Linked DNA regions of Pedobacter sp. W3I1. The protein of the gene in region 2 interacts with the protein of the main gene of each other region in a pairwise test. Links are inferred from orthologs where the notes say so. Each region holds a gene or a part of one and is shown on either strand. Other genes may lie near its edges.

The links.
Region 1: the proteins of dnaA (region 2) and dnaB interact in binary tests that used the Escherichia coli proteins (3 or more experiments, as listed by UniProt). The link is inferred for Pedobacter sp. W3I1 from one-to-one orthologs.

What each region holds. Positions count from the first base shown.
Region 1 is NZ_JAUSXN010000001.1:3,252,732-3,256,351, forward strand. Bases 273-3,138 are described here. They hold dnaB (replicative DNA helicase), read left to right. Parts: upstream 273-857; coding sequence 858-2,420; downstream 2,421-3,138. Other genes in these bases: rlmB (23S rRNA (guanosine(2251)-2'-O)-methyltransferase RlmB), read right to left, coding at 273-658; chrA (chromate efflux transporter), read right to left, coding at 2,971-3,138. In the rest of the region: more of rlmB, read right to left, coding at 1-272; more of chrA, read right to left, coding at 3,139-3,620. UniProt on the Escherichia coli protein: The main replicative DNA helicase, it participates in initiation and elongation during chromosome replication. Travels ahead of the DNA replisome, separating dsDNA into templates for DNA synthesis.
Region 2 is NZ_JAUSXN010000001.1:5,812,172-5,815,818, reverse strand. Bases 616-3,508 are described here. They hold dnaA (chromosomal replication initiator protein DnaA), read left to right. Parts: upstream 616-1,293; coding sequence 1,294-2,724; downstream 2,725-3,508. Other genes in these bases: QF042_RS23665 (hypothetical protein), read right to left, coding at 3,449-3,508; QF042_RS23670 (NUDIX hydrolase), read right to left, coding at 2,858-3,406; QF042_RS23680 (methylmalonyl-CoA mutase), read left to right, coding at 616-741. Also shown: more of QF042_RS23680, read left to right, coding at 1-615; more of QF042_RS23665, read right to left, coding at 3,509-3,647. UniProt on the Escherichia coli protein: Plays an essential in the initiation and regulation of chromosomal replication. Binds in an ATP-dependent fashion to the origin of replication (oriC) to initiate formation of the DNA replication initiation complex once per cell cycle.

The sequences.
Region 1 (3,620 bases), 2.6 Mb from region 2 along the record:
CCCTTAAAAGATCATTAGAAATCCCCTCATCTTCAGAGCCCATTACAATTGCTGTGGGCATGGTATAATCTGGGGCATAAATAAAATCACTGGTTTTTTCGGTACAAGCTACAATCTGAAGGCCACTTTCCTGTAGAAACAAGCAGGTTTTGTGCAGGTTGGCATGGCGGCAAATCGGAATGTTAAATAATGCACCAGCTGATGTTTTAATCGCATCAGCATTAATTTGCGCCGCATTTTTTAACGGAACAACTATAGCATGAACACCTACACAAGCGGCTGTACGTGCTATTGCACCCATATTGCGGACATCGGTCACGCTATCTAAAACCAAAATTAATGGAACTTCGCCCTTTTCGAAAACAGCTGGAATAATGTCTTCAATATTCTGATAGGTAATTGGAGAAATAACTGCAATTACGCCCTGATGATTTTTCTGCGACATGCGGTTCAGTTTCTCCACCGGAACCGAATTTAAAGGAATTAAAGTATCTTTTAGAAGGGCTTTTAACTCCAGAAAAAGCTCCCCGCCCAAACCGCGTTGCTGATAAATGGTTTCAATGTCTCTTCCTGCTTTAACGGCCTCTATTACGGCCCTGATACCGAATACAAACTCATTATTCTCTTTTGCTCGTTGCGGTCTTCTAAAATTATCCATGTTTTGAAATTGTTAGGCAAAAGTATTCAAATAAAATGTTTTAGCCCTAATCTATATCATTCTTATTAACATTAAATTGTTTAAAAATTTTTGCGATTATAAAATCCTAGAAAATTTAATCTGATTATGCTTCAATTTGTTAACAAACAGCTAGTAACTAATTCAAACAACCGCGTCAAAATTTAATTACTTTTGTGGAATGAGTATCGATAATGAACAAGGCGGAAAGAACAGTATGACTGCTAGAAAAAGCAGGTTAAGTAATACCATAAGTTCACAAGGGAAAATCCCTCCTCAGGCATTAGATCTTGAGGAAGCAGTTCTTGGGGCATTGATGCTCGAAAAAGATGCACTTTCTGCTGTAATTGATGTTTTAAAACCGGAGGTTTTTTATAACATTGCCCACCAGAAAATTTTTGAAGCGATTCATATTTTATTTCAAAAATCGCGACCGGTTGATATTTTAACCGTAACGGCTGAACTGCGAACATTAGGCACTTTAGAAATAGTTGGAGGTGCTTACTACATTACCAATTTAACCAATAGGGTTGCTTCGGCAGCGAATATTGAGTTTCATGCGCGTATTATTTCTCAGAAATATATTCAGCGTGAACTGATCAGAATCTCTACCGAAATTATTACAAATGCCTACGAAGATACGACTGATATTTTTGATCTTTTAGATCAGGCAGAAAAAGGACTTTTTGAAATCGCCCAGAATAACCTGCGTAGAGATACACAGAAAATGGACGATATTATTAAACAATCATTAGCCACACTTGAAGAGCTTCGTACTAAAACTGATGGTTTAACTGGTGTGCCAACAGGTTTTACAGGATTAGACAGGATAACCGGTGGTTGGCAAAAGCAGGATTTAGTCATTATTGCTGCACGTCCGGCGATGGGTAAAACGGCGTTCGTACTAACCTGTGCGAGAAATGCCACCGTCGATTTTGCAAAACCAACAGTAGTATTCTCATTAGAGATGTCGTCAGTTCAGTTAGTTAATCGTTTAATTTCTGGAGAAGCAGAAATTGAGCAGGAAAAAATCAGAAAAGGAAATTTACAGGAATGGGAATGGCAGCAGCTACACAGTAAAATTGGCCGTTTAACTGAAGCACCTCTATTAATTGATGATACACCTGCACTGAATATTTTCGAGTTCAGGGCAAAATGCCGAAGATTAAAATCACAATACGATATTCAATTGGTAATTGTCGATTACCTGCAGTTAATGCATGGTAAAGGCGAGGGAAAAGGCGGTGGTAACCGTGAGCAGGAAATTGGTAGCATTTCGAGGGCACTAAAATCTGTTGCAAAAGAACTTGATGTTCCAGTGCTGGCACTATCACAGTTAAGTCGTGCGGTAGAGAGCAGACCAGGTTTACAAGGAAAGCGGCCGATGTTATCCGATTTACGTGAATCGGGTTCAATTGAGCAGGATGCGGATATGGTATTGTTCTTGTATCGTCCTGAGTATTATGGTATTACTGAAGACGAGCAAGGGCGATCACAGGCTGGTATTGGCGAGGTTATTATTGCAAAACACCGTAACGGTGAAACCGGAATTGTACCACTTAAATTCATAGGTAAGTTTGTGAAGTTCGTGGATCTGGAAGATGATTTTAATGCACCACCAAATTCATTTGCTGCAGATCCATCCGCTGGCATGTACCCATCTCAGGATTTTGAAAAACAAAGCAATGTGATTATCCGTCCTTCAAAAATGGATGATTATAATGATGATGATCCACCGTTTTAGGAATAAGCAATCTAGCTGTTATTAGCAACAAAACTTATCTCATTTTTAGCATAAAGGTTTTTAGCTTTTTTGCCCTTCGACAAGCTACATTGACAGATTCCAGTACAAGGGTCGTCATCTCGACTGGAGTGCAACGGAATGGAGAGATCTTCGAAGCAAATTATTGAAATGAATTTAAAAGATTTCTCCACTATGGTCGAAATGACGATACTTTGAGACCGTTTATCTCCTTAAATTCACTGTTAATTATATTGTTTTTTATGCAATACTTATCCCTAAGTATGACAAAAAAGGATTTCAGCTGCAATAAAAGCTAAAAAATATGGTGACTGGCGCGAAAGACTAGCTTAACAGCAGGGAACCAACCAAATTAAACCCGATAGAACGAATGCTCCCGATTTAAGCACTGTATTTTTTGCTTTTTATTGTGTGCTTGCTTGTTTCACAGGTTTCATCGGAGCAGCAGTGAAAGCGGGACTGCACTAACCTACAGGGTTCTGCAATTGCTTTCCAAAATTTAACTATTTTTTATAAACTCGATTTGGAAATACTAAAATAAATACCCAATCAATATCCCCGCCAATACAATAACTGGCGGACTTACCCTGGTGAAATTAAGCAACAGAAAGGTAGCGATCATAATTCCTAAAAATACCCAGTTAAAGCCCATTGGTATTAAAAGGAGCACAAAAGCAGCAATAATAAAACCAACGCTAACGGCATTGATTCCGGAAAGGCTATGACGGATTCGAGAGATCTTTTTTAAATCATCCCAAAATGGTACAATAAATAAAACGAGGATTAGTCCCGGTAAGTTGATGCCGATCACCCCGATTAGTCCTCCTAAAATTTGGCCCCATAATCCGTATCCAAAATTCTTCATACTTAATGCGCCTAAATAGCTGGTAAAAGAAAATGTTGGGCCAGGTAGTGCTTGCTGTAATGCAAAACCAGATAAAAATCCTGATGAAGGCAAATAGTGCTTCATCTCTACAAATTCCGTAAACATTAAGGGAACAAGTACTTGCCCACCTCCAAAAACCAATATCCCGTTACGGTAAAAGTTTTCGAGTAAACGAATGGGTAGACTAAAAGGCGATGTCCTGTTGATGATCGCCCCTACTAAAGCAAACAGCAGTAATGCACCAATAAAATAAACCAGTTTCCGTGGGTTGATATTCGAAAAAAGTTTAACCCTTA
Region 2 (3,647 bases):
ATGTGGGCCAAGATTACCAAAGATTTGGGTGCTACAGACGAAAAAGCGCAGATGTTAAGATTTCATACCCAAACCGGAGGCTCAACCTTAACGGCGCAACAGCCATTAAACAATATAATCAGGGTAAGCAATCAGGCTATGGCTGCTGTTTTAGGCGGAACTCAGTCTTTACATACTAACGGCTATGATGAAGCACTTTCACTTCCAACAGAATCGGCAGCAAAAATTGCTTTACGTACCCAGCAGATTATTGCCTTCGAGAGCGGCGTTACCGATACCGTAGACCCATTGGCGGGATCGTTCTTTGTAGAAAGCTTAACTGATGAAGTAGAGGTTGCTGCCTGGGCTTATATCGATCGGATAGACGCTATGGGTGGCTCGGTTAATGCCATCGAAAGCGAATATATGCAAAATGAGATTGCGGGTGCATCTTATCAGTATCAAAAAGAAATCGAAAATGGCGAAAGGATCTCGGTAGGGGTTAATAAGTTTACCCAGAAGGAAGAAGGCCTGACTGAAGTTTTTAATATTGATGATTCTATCCGTAAACTGCAATCTGAAAAGCTGGAACAGTTAAAAGCAACCCGCGATAACGATGCCGTAGAAAAAGCATTGCGAAGGTTGCATGAAGCTGCTAAGGGCGAAAACAATTTAATGCCATTGATTATAGATGCGGTTGAAAAATATGCTACACTTGGCGAAATTGCAGATGTATTTAGAAGTACTTTTGGTATTTATTAAATAAACTTAAATGTCTTGATTTTTGTGCTTCACTCCAGTTTAAAATTAAAGATATTCAGCTTTTGATGAAGTGATCATAATGAACAAATCTCTTGTTCATTAATGTTAAAAATATGGGTTGAACTGTCGTAAAATTCATACAAAAACAAAGCGTAATGAAATAATCTAAAATCAGTTTAAACGATCGGCTTAAATTAATATTAATTTATTTATCTTATAGCTTTGATTTTCAGTTTATTCGAATTTAAAAAAGACTAAAACGCTTAACTAGTTTCTAAAATGGCTTAGATTTTGCTTTTTCAACAGCTATTCGAAGTGATGGGGGTATATTGATGTTAAATAATGGTTAATGTGGATAACCAGTGTTAATAAATAGTTATCAACATAAAAAATTGAGGTTAAGCGGGCTACTATATTCCTTATCAGTGCGTTACGATTTATTTGAAATTTTTGTTTAAAATGTTGATAATTTTCTCAATATTCGTAGTCCCTAAACGGACCATCCCTTTAATTCGAATAGGCACTGTAAACCAATAAATTATAGAAATCGCAATGGAAAAAACTTGTACAGAAGTATGGAAGAACTGTCTTCAAATTATTAAGGATAACATTCCGAGTCAAAGTTTCAAAACTTGGTTCGAGCCAATAACAGCCCTTAAATTGGAAGGTAAGGTTTTAACTATACAGGTGCCAAGTTTGTTCTTTTACGAATGGCTTGAAGAACATTACGTAGGCTTGCTACGCAAGACTGTAAAAAAACAACTTGGAGAGGATGGCAGGTTGGAATATAACATCGTTGTAGATAAATCATCAAACAGCGGTAATCCTTATACTACCAATATGCCCTCAAATGGAAATGGAGCGGAGGCAAAGGTACAATCGATGCCGATTCCGGTTTCCATTAATAAGGATATTAAAAACCCATTTATTATCCCTGGATTAAAAAAATTAAATGTTGATCCACAATTAAACTCTAACTATACTTTCGAAAATTATATTGAGGGAGATTGCAACCGTTTGGCGCGTTCTGCAGGTTACGCTGTAGCTGCTAAACCAGGTGGTACATCTTTTAACCCTTTGATGATTTACGGTGGAGTAGGTTTGGGTAAAACGCATTTGGCACAGGCAATCGGTAACGAGATTAAACGCAGCATGCCAGATAAATTGGTAATCTATGTGAGCTGTGAGAAATTCTGCCAGCAGTTTGTAGATTCACTAAAAAACAATACCATTAACGATTTCGTTAACTTTTATCAGGCAATGGATGTGATCATTATGGATGATGTGCACAACTTTGCAGGTAAAGAAAAAACACAGGATATTTTCTTCCATATCTTTAATCACCTACACCAATCGGGCAAACAGGTAATCTTAACATCTGATAAAGCACCGAAAGATTTAGCTGGTTTGGAAGAGCGTTTGTTAAGCCGTTTTAAATGGGGTTTATCTGCAGATCTGCAGATCCCTGATCTGGAAACACGTATTGCTATTTTAAGAAAGAAAATGTATGCTGATGGTATTGAGTTACCAGGCGAGGTGGTAGAATATGTTGCACACAACATTGATAACAATGTGCGTGAATTAGAGGGTGCTATGGTATCTCTTTTGGCACAGGCTACTTTGAATAAAAAAGAAATCGATTTAGCTCTTGCTAAGCAAATGTTGAAGAACTTCATTAAAAATACTTCTAAAGAAATTTCAATGGAATACATCCAGAAATTGGTTTGCGAATATTTCGAGGTTCCTATTGACATGGTTAAATCGCAAACACGTAAACGCGAAATTGTTCAGGCACGTCAGATATCGATGTACCTTTCTAAAAGTCATACTAAATCATCATTGAAAACCATTGGTGCTTTCTTCGGTGGCCGCGATCACAGTACCGTAATTTATGCCTGCCAAACGGTAGAAGATTTAATCGATACCGATAAAAAGTTTAAAGCTTACGTACACGATATCCAAAAGAAATTAAAAATGAGCTAAACTAAGTTCAGGAACTGAAAGGTAGAAGGGTTTAAATAAAATCTTTCGTTCATGTTCTAAAGTTTATGCATTAATAATAAAGGCCAGGTATTTTATCTGGCCTTTATTGTATCTGTTTTGCTGGTAAAATAAATTAAAGTTTTTCCACTTCAGCCAAGCCATATAATAAGGCTGCAACATGTAATGCCTGAGCTATTTTATTGTCTTTTATCAGTTGCTTTACTTCCTCAACAGTATATTCTTCAACATTTAATATTTCATGCTCATCTAAATGCTGTTCATGCGTTTTAATCCCACCTGTTAAGAAATAGGTAAAGGTTCTGTTATTTGAAGTTGCAGGATTAGGATAAAGCTCGGCAATAAGTTTGCAGGTTTTAAAACTATAACCGGTTTCTTCTAAAAGTTCGCGTTTAACAGCGAACTCCGGTGCTTCATCGCCATCAATCACACCGCCCGGAACTTCAAGCGAGACAATATCAGCTGCATGGCGGTACTGGCGAACCATAATTATTTTTCCTGCTTCTGTAAGCGCAATCGCATTCACCCAGTTCGGATACTCTAAAACATAATAATCGTCTTTTATAATACCATCGGGAAGCTTAACCTCGTCTACCCTCAAGGTAGCCCACTTTTCTCTTACTAAATATTTAGAGGCAATTTTCTGCCACTTTTCTATAATCATTTATTTACGTTGTTTATTTGTTTAGCGCCATGCGCTTAGCGCTTAGCGAAGGTATTGCTGTATCGTTTTCTGACGGTGCAGGTTTACCAAATGTACAATCTTGTGCCGATCTGACAGGTATTGATAGACTAGATTCAGCTTTGGCGCAATCATTTGGTTTCTATCTTCACTTATACCCAACTCGTAATATAAAAATTCGCTGAGCGAGTCGAGTTTTTCGGGAGGGAGATTGCCTTCGGCT